DNA from 3 places in the Alteribacillus sp. HJP-4 genome. Region 2 is predicted to be linked to each of the others. Evidence: predicted binding sites of a transcription regulator. Region 2 holds the regulator's gene; each other region holds the start of a gene.
The links. Region 2 encodes CtsR, which represses protease genes until heat stress. Its sites were predicted from a motif close to ATGGTCAATAAAGGTCAAACA; they were not measured.
Positions count from the first base shown of each region.

Region 1: a site for CtsR is predicted at 1,460-1,480, ahead of ACE4RR_RS15480 (ATP-dependent Clp protease ATP-binding subunit). Genes of this name have one in related genera too.
Region 3: a site for CtsR is predicted at 2,409-2,429, ahead of clpP (ATP-dependent Clp endopeptidase proteolytic subunit ClpP). Genes of this name have one in related genera too.

Region 1 is NZ_JBHIKY010000018.1:39,151-43,338, forward strand. Features, by position in the region: gene hemQ (hydrogen peroxide-dependent heme synthase) at 1-317, shown strand, start outside; gene ACE4RR_RS15470 (cell wall hydrolase) at 418-843, shown strand; gene gerQ (spore coat protein GerQ) at 859-1,296, shown strand; gene ACE4RR_RS15480 (ATP-dependent Clp protease ATP-binding subunit) at 1,596-3,743, shown strand; gene ACE4RR_RS15485 (DUF3817 domain-containing protein) at 3,853-4,176, shown strand.
Region 2 is NZ_JBHIKY010000015.1:86,318-90,505, reverse strand. Features, by position in the region: gene ACE4RR_RS14460 (hypothetical protein) at 310-441, shown strand; gene ACE4RR_RS14455 (MgtC/SapB family protein) at 672-1,379, shown strand; gene ACE4RR_RS14450 (CtsR family transcriptional regulator) at 1,527-1,991, shown strand; gene mcsA (protein-arginine kinase activator protein McsA) at 2,015-2,557, shown strand; gene mcsB (protein-arginine kinase McsB) at 2,557-3,630, shown strand; gene clpC (ATP-dependent protease ATP-binding subunit ClpC) at 3,658-4,188, shown strand, end outside.
Region 3 is NZ_JBHIKY010000003.1:98,887-103,074, reverse strand. Features, by position in the region: gene ACE4RR_RS03545 (gluconeogenesis factor YvcK family protein) at 1-89, shown strand, start outside; gene whiA (DNA-binding protein WhiA) at 135-1,097, shown strand; gene ACE4RR_RS03535 (HPr family phosphocarrier protein) at 1,143-1,400, shown strand; gene clpP (ATP-dependent Clp endopeptidase proteolytic subunit ClpP) at 1,727-2,305, opposite strand; gene rpoN (RNA polymerase factor sigma-54) at 2,744-4,099, shown strand.

The sequences.
Region 1 (4,188 bases), on a different contig from region 2:
ATCCAATGGATAAAAAACGAGAAGGCAATGACAACTGGTACTCTCTGCCGATGAAGGAGCGGCGTGAACTCATGCGCGCTCACGGGATGACCGGCCGTAAGTACGCCGGAAAGATAAAGCAGATTATTACCGGATCCACCGGTTTTGACGATTGGGAATGGAGCGTTACCCTGTTTGCTCATGACGCTCTGCAATTTAAGAAAATAGTTTACGAGATGCGGTTTGATGAAGTCTCAGCCCGCTACGGAGATTTCGGAGCCTTCTATGTCGGGAATATTCTTCTCCCAGAAAAAATCGAAGCTTTCTTTTACGTGTAAAAGCTGTGCAGCCGCACAGCTTTTTTTATTCATAACCTGCCTTCCCTTTTCATACATTGTGATAATGGCATGCAAGCATCTATGAAAATGAGGTGATCGCGTGGCGGTCGTTCAGGCAAACGAAGAGGACATGAAAATGCTTGCCCGATTAATGAGAGCGGAAGCAGAAGGAGAAGGTGTACAGGGCATGCTGCTGGCCGGAAATGTAATGGTCAACCGGGTTTTTGCCTCCTGTATTGATTTCACGGATATTCGTACGATTCCGCAGATGGCTTTTCAATCCCCCGGCGGATTTGAAGCTGTTCAAAAAGGTTATTTTTATCAGCGGGCACGTGATAAAGAAATTAGACTGGCCCGCAGGCTGGTGAACGGCGAGCGATTTTCACCAGCACAAGAATCGCTGTGGTTTTTCCGTCCTGCCGGTGAATGTCCAGCCCAATGGTTCGGACAGCCGAACGTTGGACGTTTTAAGGCCCATTGTTTCTTTTCCCCTACTTATGCAGATTGCCCCGATGTATATCGGTAAAAAAGGAGGAAAATTATGTATAACTATAATTCATGGTATGGCTATCCTGTGCAGGGCTATTATCCCCAGTATGACATGCGTCAAAATGGAAACGGAAATGGGAACGGGAATGGGAATGGGAATGGGAATGGGAATGGGAATGGAAACGGGAATGGCGGAATGCTGCCGATCGAACAATCATATATTGAAAATATTCTCCGTTTAAACCGCGGCAAACCGGCAACTGTGTATATGACTTTTGAAAACAATCCAGACTGGAGCTCGATGGTTTTTCAAGGCATTATTGAAGAAGCCGGCCGCGATCATATCGTATTGAGCGATCCCGATAATGGCAAGTGGTATTTGTTATTGATGGTGTATCTTGACTACATCGTTTTTGATGAGGAAATTGATTATGAGTATCCATTTGACGGCGGCGGTCAGTCTCAGATGGGCACCTACTCTCCCCGCTGAGCAGGATTTGTTTAAAAATCAAACATGTGTGATATAGTGCACCTACAGAAAATTCCATGAACAGCGCAGGCCAACAGGCAGCGCTGTTTTCTCATTTTCTTTTTAAAAATTTTTTAAGCATTCCACTTGAAAGTCAAAAAAGGTCAGGATATAATATGTTTACAAGGTCAAAGATAGTCAAAGTTAAGGCTGATCATTTGTCCTTGAAAAAAATACGTTATCTTTTTAACCCCAACAAAAAGTTTTAAAATAATCGAGCTGTATATATTGAACAATTAAACAAGGAGGAACGAATGATGATGAGATGTGAACATTGTAATGAACGTCAAGCACGTATCGAATTGAATATGAACATTAACGGACATCAGCAAAAAATGCACTTATGCGAAGCGTGCTACCGCGAAATTCGCAGCCAGTTGAAGCAGCCTTCCGGCCAAAGCGGCCAGGGCCAGCCTCATCCATTCGATCAGTTTTTCGGAGGAATGATGAACGGCCAGGCAGCACAGGACCAGCCCGGCCAGAGCCAGACAGCTGCCGGCGGAGGCAAAGGCGGACTAATTGATGAACTCGGTAAAAACCTTTCTGATGCTGCCCGTGCCGGTCTGATCGACCCGGTAATCGGCCGCAATAATGAAGTAGAACGAGTCATTGAAACGTTGAACCGCCGCAATAAAAACAATCCGGTTCTTATCGGTGAGCCAGGTGTCGGTAAGACTGCGATTGCTGAAGGCCTTGCCTTAAAAATTTCAGACGGACAAGTACCGAATAAATTGAAAAATAAAGATATTTATCTGCTTGATGTCACCTCTCTCGTGGCAAACACAGGCATCCGCGGTCAATTTGAAGAGCGGATGAAGCAGCTTCTGAAAGAATTACAGGAGCGCCAGGATGTCATTGTCTTTATTGATGAAATTCATCAAATTGTAGGTGCTGGATCAGCGGAAGGTTCTTCTGACGCCGGCAATATAATGAAACCTGCGCTCGCACGCGGTGAAATTCAGGTGATCGGTGCAACCACCCTTTCCGAATACCGTAAAATCGAAAAGGATGCTGCCCTCGAACGTCGCTTCCAGCCGGTTATGGTTAATGAACCTAACCTTGAGGACGCAGTTGCCATTATGAAGGGGTTAAAGGATAACTACGAAAAGTATCATAAGGTCCGCTATACGGAGGAAGCATTGAAAGCATGTGTCACACTTTCCAGCCGTTATATTCAGGACCGCTTCCTTCCAGATAAAGCGATCGATTTAATGGATGAAGCCGGTTCAAAAATCAACCTCGCTCACAGTGAAGAGGATACTAATGAACTGCAAAGCCGCCTTGAACAGATTGCGGTGGAAAAAGAAAAAGCAACCCAGCAGGAAAACTACGAAAAGGCAGCCAAGCTGAGGGATGAGGAAACTAAGCTTCAGCAGCAATTAAAGGATTCTGAAACATCCAATATACCTGCGGAAGAAAAGGCTGTCGTCGATGTGGAAACAATTCAGCAGATAGTGGAAGGCAAAACCGGTATTCCAGTGCGCCGGCTTCAAAAAGACGAACAGCAAAAAATGAAGGATCTTCCTGATCGGCTGCGTTCCAGCGTGATCGGGCAGGAAAAAGCGGTCGACAAGGTCTCCCGTGCCATCCGCCGCAATCGTGCCGGCCTGCGCCGCGGCAGTCGTCCAATCGGGTCCTTCCTGTTTGTGGGACCAACCGGCGTAGGGAAAACCGAGCTGTCAAAATCCCTTGCACGTGAAATGTTCGGGGATGAAGAATCGATGATTCGTCTTGATATGAGTGAATATATGGAGAAGCATTCTGTTTCTAAACTGATAGGCTCCCCTCCAGGTTATGTTGGACACGATGATGCCGGTCAATTAACAGAACAGGTACGAAGAAAGCCTTACAGCATTATTCTGCTTGATGAAATTGAAAAAGCGCATCCGGATGTACAGCACATGTTCCTGCAGATTATGGAAGACGGCCGCCTGACAGACAGTCAGGGACGAACAGTAAGCTTTAAAGACACGGTACTGATCATGACGTCTAATGCCGGGACCGCGCTTAAGAAAGTCACTGTAGGCTTTGGAAATTCTGAAGATATTGAGCCAAAAATAACTGAGTCCCTCGGTGACTATTTCAAGCCAGAATTTCTGAACCGATTTGACAGCATCGTTACCTTCAAGGAATTAGCACAGGACGACCTTGTAACCATTGTCGATCTTATGCTTGCCGAAATAATCGATGCAGCAAAAGATCAGGATCTGACCATTACAGTATCAGATGAAGCGAAAGAAAATCTTGCAAAAGCTGGATATGACCCTGCATTCGGGGCCAGACCACTGCGCCGGATCATTGAAGAAAAAGTAGAGGATGGCATTGCTGACTTAATGCTCGAAGAAGAAAATATTCAAACCATCCGAGTCGCTGTTGAAAATAACGATATTGCTGTTACAAAAGCATAGCTCCTTCCTTCCCCTGCCAGCTTCCCTTTTCGGGAAGCTGACTTTTTTCATAAAAAATTCATTGGTTTCCTGGACCGGCCTGTGCTACTCTTTAGACTGAGGTGAAAAAATAATGTCATCCGCTATAGGAAAATTACGTATTGCAGGTATGATCGAAGGTGTTTCATTTATCTTACTGTTATTTTTAGCCATGCCTTTGAAATATATGGCCGGAATTGACATAGCTGTGACGATTGCAGGTGCCGCACACGGCGGATTATTTCTGCTGTATATCGGTCTTGTTCTCGTAGTCTGGATACAGCGCAGATGGTCGTTTCTGCGTGCTATGGTCGCAGCAATAGCTTCAGTGATTCCATTCGGCCCGTTTATATTCGATAAAAGCTTACGCAGAGAACAGGAAACTGGCATAGAACCGGATTCTGTACTCGGTTAATAAGAAAACGGC
Region 2 (4,188 bases):
TACATTCTCGCCATCAGGGGAAACGCGCCATGAAAGAAGTGAAAAGCCGCGCCAAGCGTGGATAAGCACACCGAACAGGTGATATGCGCTCGGGAAGGGGGAAACCACGGAAAAGAAAGGGATAAATGTGTCATCCGGGGGAAAACCAGCCCCGGGGCGGGAAAGGAGCATGGCGCGGGGGATAGAGCCATCGCAAAGCGGGAAACGCTCTCGGCACCGGTGGAAATGCTCTCTGTAAGAAGTGAAAAGCCGCGCCAAGCTTGGATAAGCACACCGAACAGGTGATATGCGCTCGGAAAGGGGGAAACCATGGAAAAGAAAGGGATAAATGTGTCATCCGGGGGAAACCCCACCCCGGGACGGGAAACGAGAGAGGTGCGGTGGAAAGTGACAGCTCAAAGCGGGAAACGCCTTCAACAAAAGAGGAAACACGTCATGTAAAGAGTGAAAAGCTGTCCCAAAGCGGGAAACGACTCCCCTGGGCGGGATAACCACGACAAGAATGGGATATCCGATCCTAAAGCGGTCTTTCAATCAAACGTTCGATTGAAGATCCACCAAAAAGGGAAAGTAAAATAATCTCGAAAACAAAAATGAACGATTCTAATAAACATATTATAATTGGAATAAGAAAGAATCGTATCCATACACTCATATGAAGGGGGCGCCATATGGATGCTTTTATAACCGACGACTCTTATATAATTTTCATACGCATTTTAATTGCTGCTTTCCTGGCGGGGTTAATTGGAATGGAAAGAGAATACAAGCGTCACCCTGCAGGATTCCGGACACATCTGTTAGTAGGAACAGGAGCATGTCTTGCGATGTTGATGGCTTTATTTGGATTTCAGCCGTACCTCGAAGAAAACGCGGATATTTCAGCGTATGACCCTTCCCGTCTCGCCTCTTATGTTATCAGCGGGGTCGGTTTTCTTGGAGCAGGCACCATTATTGTACAGGGTGCTTCAATTCGGGGGCTTACAACCGCTGCATCTATTTGGGTGGTAGCCGCGATTGGGCTGGCAGCTGGAGCCGGAATGTATTTTGCTGCAAGCTTTACAACGCTTCTCGTGCTGCTCAGCCTGTTATTTCTTAATCATGTTGATCGATTTTTTTCCTCAACAAAAGAACAGATAGTTGTTGTACAGACGAACAAAAAGATAAAGACATTATCTGCGCTTGTTACTGTATTTGAAACACATGATGTAATGATAAAAAAAATTAAAGGAACACGGGAAAAAGTCGGGGAGAAAGAGGGAGTGAACTATACTTTTGAAGTCTCTCTTCCAAAAGGAGCCGACCGATCTCTACTGCACGAGGAACTGCAATACGTGGAAGGAATTTTAGAGATTGAAATGCGGCACTCGCGGGAATAAAAAAATGCATAGCGTTAATAATGAAGAGGCCGTCTGCTTGAATTTTGCAGACGGTTGTATTATATTTTAATTATAGTCAAAGATAGTCAAGGTCAAAAGGGGAACAGAAATATATGCTGGGAATAGCGACGAAAGGAGGTCGCCGCCTTGAGAAATATTTCGGATATTATTGAGAGTTATTTGAAGCAGATTTTAACAAAAAGTGAAAAAGACTTGATAGAAATTAAACGCAGTGAATTGGCAAAGCAGTTTGAATGCGTGCCTTCTCAGATTAATTATGTAATCAGCACCCGGTTTACAACAGAAAAAGGCTACTTAGTAGAGAGTAAACGCGGTGGTGGCGGGTATATCCGTATTACTCGAGTGAAGCTTGATGACCATGCTGAATTGATTTCTCAATTATTAAACTTAATTGGAGAAGGAATTGATCAGCTGACAGCCGAAAGTATTATTATGCGGATATATGAGGAAGAGATTGTGTCAAAACGAGAGGCTAAATTAATGCTCGCAGCGACAGATAGAAATATTTTGTCGTTAAAGTATGCAGGAGACAGGGACGTTATTCGTGCCAATATTTTAAAAGCAATGCTGCAGAGCTTACGCATAAAATAACGAGATTGAAAGGAGGGGGCTATATGCTCTGTCAGGAATGTCAGGAGCGCCCGGCTTCTCTGCATTTCACGAAAATCGTAAATGGCCAGAAAGCGGAAATGCATTTATGTGATGAGTGCGCAAGAGATAAGGGTGAAAATATACCAGGGTCTAACAGTTATTCTATCCATGACCTGCTTTCTGGTCTGTTAAATTTCGAGCAGCCACTCAGCAGTGGATCACCATCGGCCCGTTCCGCCCAAGTGAAGCCTTTAGTGTGTGAACATTGCGGTTTATCCTACGATCAATTTGCAAAAAAAGGAAGATTCGGCTGTTCTGGATGTTATCAGACATTCGATAAAAAGCTCGATCCTATCTTTAAGCGGGTCCACAGTGGGAATCATCGGCACGCGGGTAAGGTGCCTAAGCGAACCGGCGGGAAAATAAAAATACAAAAAGAAATTGAACACCAAAGAGAGAAGCTTAGGCTGCTTATCGAACAGGAAGAGTTTGAACAGGCTGCAGAGGTCAGAGACCATATTCGATCGCTCGAGACGGATATGCATGAAGGAAAGGGGGATGAATGATGTCACTTCAACGATTTATTTCCGAAGCCATAAGTCCCTGGATGAAAAATGAAACCGGCCCAGAAGGAGATATTGTACTTAGCTCAAGAATTCGTTTTGCCAGAAACTTTGATCAATATCCTTTTCCTATCATCGCTTCTGCAGAATCAGCAGGTACTTTACTGCACTATGTAGAAAAAGAAATACAAGCGGATGGCAGCCGATCTGCCGGCACTCTTGAGATATTGAAAATGGATGAATTGTCCTCCAATGAAAAACGGGTGCTGGTGGAAAAGCATTTAATTAGTCCGCACCTTTCAGAGAAATCCAAAGAAGGGGCTGTACTGCTGAGTGAGGATGAGTCTGTCAGCATTATGGTTAATGAGGAGGATCATTTAAGAATTCAATGTCTGTTTAGAGGTTTTCAGCTGCAGGAAGGGCTGGTGCTTGCTAATAGTATTGACGACTGGATGGAGGAAAAGGTAACTTATGCCTTTGATGAAAAGCGTGGTTATCTAACAAGTTGTCCGACAAATGTCGGTACCGGCCTCAGAGCTTCTGTTATGATGCATCTCCCTGCCCTGGTCATGACGAAGCAATTAAATAGAATTCTCCCTGCAATTAACCAGCTTGGCTTCGTCGTAAGAGGTATTTATGGAGAAGGAAGTGAAGCACTTGGAAATCTTTTTCAAGTATCAAATCAGATGACACTTGGTAAGTCTGAGGAAGATATTGTAGAGGATCTGCAGGGAGTGGTAATGCAGCTCATCCAAAAGGAACGATCAGCCAGAGAAGCGCTGCTGCGTTCCTCGAAAATGCAGATGATGGATAGAGTCTACCGGTCTTATGGACTCCTTTCAAACAGCAGGATTATGGAATCAAAAGAGGCGGCAAAACGCCTTTCAGATGTAAGGCTTGGTATCGATCTAGATTTGATCGAAGGTTTATCGGGTAATATCCTTAATGAACTTATGATTTTAACACAGCCTGGGTTTTTACAACAGTATGCTGGAAAAGGACTCTCACCGGAGGAACGTGATGTCAGGCGGGCAGCTCTTATCCGTGAACGTATACAACTGGAAGAAAATAAGTAGTACCTATATCTTGGAGGTGGATGATCAATGATGTTTGGACGATTTACAGAACGGGCGCAGAAGGTTCTTGCTTTGGCGCAGGAAGAAGCGATCCGTCTTGGCCATAGCAATATCGGAACAGAACACATTCTATTGGGGTTGATCAGAGAAGGTGAAGGTATCGCAGCAAAGGCACTGCAGGCACTGAACCTCGGATCAGACCAAATACAGAAAGAAGTAGAATCACTAATTGGTACAGGACAGGAAGGCTCAAAAACGATTCATTACACTCCACGGGCCAAAAAGGTAATTGAACTTTCTATGGATGAAGCGCGGAAGCTTGGGCATTCATACGTGGGAACAGAGCATATCCTGCTGGGACTTATTCGTGAAGGCGAAGGTGTCGCTGCAAGAGTACTGAATAATCTCGGTGTCAGCTTGAACAAAGCAAGACAGCAGGTGCTGCAGCTGCTTGGCAGCAATGAATCCTCTGGAGGCAGCCCGCAGCAGGCTTCAGCGGCAGGCTCCTCCAACGCCAATACTCCTACCCTCGACAGTCTGGCAAGAGATCTTACAGCT
Region 3 (4,188 bases), on a different contig from region 2:
TAGTACAGGATGAATTTATGCTTCGAAAGGGAGCAATCCTGAGGCACGATGCTCTAAAGGTTTCGCAGGCATTACTTACAGAATTATAATTTCTGCTGATACAGACATGGAAGGAAGAAGGCGGTGAAGGAACCATGTCATCTTTTGCAGCTATGACTAAAAAGGAGTTAACCCAGCTTGAATCGGATGATTGCTGCGCAAAAGCCGAGCTTGCCGCCCTGATCAGAATGAATGGCTCCATATCATTTGGAAACGGGCAGCTTCAGTTGGATGTTTCAACAGAAAACGCAGCGATTGCCCGACGAATATATACCCTTATTAAAAGAGTATTCCCCGGCATTTCTGTTGAGCTTTTCGTCCGAAAAAAAATGCGGCTGAAAAAAAACAACGTCTACATGGTGAGGATGAAGGAAAAAGCGAAGGAGCTATTAAGTGAACTGAATATCATGCAGGATGGGTTTCAATTTATCCGGTTCATTTCTCCTGCGATTATCAGTGACACATGCTGCAAACGGGCTTACCTACGAGGAGCTTTTCTCGCAGGAGGGTCTATCAATCATCCGGACACTTCCTCATACCATTTGGAAATATTTTCCTTATATGAAGAGCATAACATAGCCCTGCGAGGACTATTGAATGAATTTCATCTAGCTTCAAAAAGTTTAGAAAGAAAAAAAGGGTTTATACTTTATATTAAAGAAAGTGAAAGAATCTCAGAATTTTTGAATGTAATTGGTGCTCATCAAGCGCTGCTGTATTTTGAAGATGTAAGAATCATGAAGGATATGAGAAATTCGGTCAACCGACTGGTGAACTGTGAGACTGCCAATTTAAATAAAACAGTAGGTGCCGCTTTAAGGCAGATTGAAAACATTGAACTGGTGGACGAGGAAATTGGTCTTGAAAACCTGCCCGACAAAATCCGCGAAATTGCAGAAATGCGCGTTAAGCATCAGGATGTGACGCTGAAGGAGCTCGGAGAGATAATCCCGAGCGGGCCCGTGAGTAAATCCGGTGTCAATCACCGCCTCCGAAAAATTGACGAATTAGCGAAAAAAATTCGGAATGGAGAAACGATTTCATATGAGAAAGCGTAAACAAAAGAATGATAACTTTTGCTATAGAGAATGGAGGAGATACGATTGATAGAAAAAACAGCCGAAGTAAAATTAAAAACGGGCCTGCAGGCAAGACCAGCTGCATTGTTTGTGCAAGAAGCCAATCGTTTTAATTCGGACGTAATTATTGAAAAAGGCGGAAAAAAAGTTAATGCCAAAAGTATTATGGGTATGATGAGCCTTGCTGTGCGTACCGGTGAAACGATCCATTTAATTGTCGACGGCAATGATGAAAAAGAAGCGTCAGAGGCACTTACGGCTTTTGTTGCAAAAGAAGAATAACGCAAAAAGCTCCGGCGCCATTCAGCTGCCGGGGCTTTTTGTGCAGCACGGTCCCCGGAATGTTATCTGGATGATTTTCCTGAAATAATATGTTGGCCGGGTGGTTCTTTTTCGGCGTCATTGCTGTAGCCGGAGAGGAGATCCGTTATTTGATTAATCTCAAAAATGCCAATATTGGAACCTGTGTCCGGCAAAATCTTAATACCATACTGTTGCGGAACATGTGGCCGGAGAAACAGCTGTAACTGCCTGCTGCTCAATATATTCGAAGGTACCAGGAATGATCACTAAAAAACCGCTGCGACAGCTGTCGCAGCGGTAAACTATTACTTATATAATACTTCATCAATCAAGCCGTATTTCTTGGAGTCCTCAGCACTCATGAAGTTATCACGGTCTGTGTCGCGTTCGATTACCTCCAGCGGCTGGCCGGTACGTTCTGCAAGAATTTTGTTCAGCTTCTCGCGCATTTGAATAATGCGGCGTGCATGAATTTCAATGTCTGAAGCCTGCCCCTGCGTTCCGCCCAGCGGCTGGTGAATCATTACTTCACTGTTCGGCAGTGCGAATCGCTTACCAGGCTCTCCGGCGGTTAAAAGAAAGGCTCCCATGGAAGCAGCCATACCTACACAAATAGTAGAGACTTTTGGTTTAATGTGCTGCATCGTATCATAAATCGCCATACCTGAAGTAATAGATCCGCCCGGACTGTTAATGTATAAGGAAATATCTTTTTCCGGATCATCGGCTGCCAGGAAAAGAAGCTGAGCTACAATAGAGTTGGAAATATTGTCATCGATGCCTGACCCGAGCATAATGATTCTGTCCTTGAGAAGGCGGGAGTAAATATCATACGCGCGCTCGCCCCGATTTGTCTGTTCAATAACTGTTGGTATTAAGTTCATATCCAATTCATCCTCCTGTCATATCATACTTTATTTTGATTTTTTATGGCTGGTCAGCAAAGCAGCCACTAAGTATCTTAGCTGATATTTTTATCATACTCCAATGGTCAATAATGGTCAAATAAAAAGGCAGGGAGAAAAAATATCATTTTATCGTCCCCGGCTGTCATAACCCATATTATTGCTCGGACAGTAGTTATAAGTTTTCGCCAAGCTGTTCATAAACCCTGCCTCTATCATAACCTTTTTTCGAATTGTTCAAACTTGTAAGGAGCCGTCAGGTTTTCTGCCATCATTTAATAGAATATTCGAACATTAAGGCCTTACATTGCGTTACAATAGTAATAGTATTGATACAAAATGACATCTTCCACAAAAGGACACATATGATATAATAGCGTGTAGTAAGCGCTTACAACACAGAGAGGAGGAAGCGCTGTGAATTTAGAGATGGGATTGTTTCAACAACAAACGATGAAGCTCGTCATGACGCAGGAACTGCGACAGGCAATTTCACTATTACAGCTTTCAACGCTGGAGCTGTCCGAATATATTGAAGAACAGGCGCTTGAAAATCCTTTAATCGACATTCAGGAAGCGACTTCTCCATTAAAAGAAGAACCAAGGTACGACATGCCGGTGATGTGGAACGATGAGTCCCCGGAATTTCAGGAAAAAGAGGAGCAGGAGCAGCAGTCGCCTTTTGACAGACTTATTGATACGGAGGATTCCCTGACTGACTATTTAATTCAGCAAATAAGATTTCTTGATATTTCAAAAAAAGATATGAAAATGCTGTTATATCTCGTCAGCAATGTCGGAGACAACGGATATTTAGAAGGAACATTTGAAGAAATGGCCGTTCGTTTTTCTGTGACGAGAAATGAATATGAGGGCTGGATCAAAACGCTGCAATCACTGGAACCCGCTGGAGTGGGGGCAAGATCTCTGCAGGAATGCCTGCTGCTGCAGCTTGAAAGAAAAACACCGAGCTTTCCTTTAGCGGAAACGATCATACGTGAACACCTCGAAGAGCTTGCAGAGCGCAAATGGACGCAGCTTGCAAAAAAGCTGGATATCACGCTCGAAGAAATTCAAAATGCGCATGATCTTATTCAGGAGCTGCATCCGCACCCAGGAGCAGCCTTTGGAGGAGGACACCCCGGCCATCTGCTGCCCGATGTCCATATTGAGCATGACGGCAGTGATTTTGTCGTTGTGCTGAGTGATGACAGCCTTCCCAAAATACGACTGAACCGCCAATACCGGCATTTACTTGAGAAAAACGAAGAAGGAGAAGCTACGGAATATGCCAAGCGCAAATACAAACAGCTTGTCTGGCTCCTGAAAAGTATTGATCAGCGCCAGCATACGCTCCGGGCGATCACTGAAGCGATTCTAAACCATCAGCGTGCTTTTTTTACGGAAGGTCCATCTGCATTAAAACCACTTACGTTACGTGAGATCGCGGAAGAAGCAGATGTTCATGAATCGACGGTCTCGCGCACTACTACCAAAAAATACGTTCAGACACCGCAGGGCTTATTTGAACTGAAATACTTCTTTTCTTCCGGCATGAACAATGGAGAAGGGGAACAGACGTCGACAGCAGTTATTAAATCAATGATGAAAAAGCTCGTAGAGGGAGAAGACAAAAGTAAACCGTTTTCAGATCAAAAGATTGCGGATCACATCAAATCAGAGCATGGGATTTCGATTTCTAGACGAGCAATTGCAAAATATAGAGGCGAGCTTCATATTTCCTCGTCCTCCAAAAGAAAAAGATATGTATAAATACCAATTCTACTCACCAGCTGTATGTTTTAAATGCAGCTGGTGCTGCTTATTATTTTATACAAAAATTGCGGTCTGGGGCACAACAG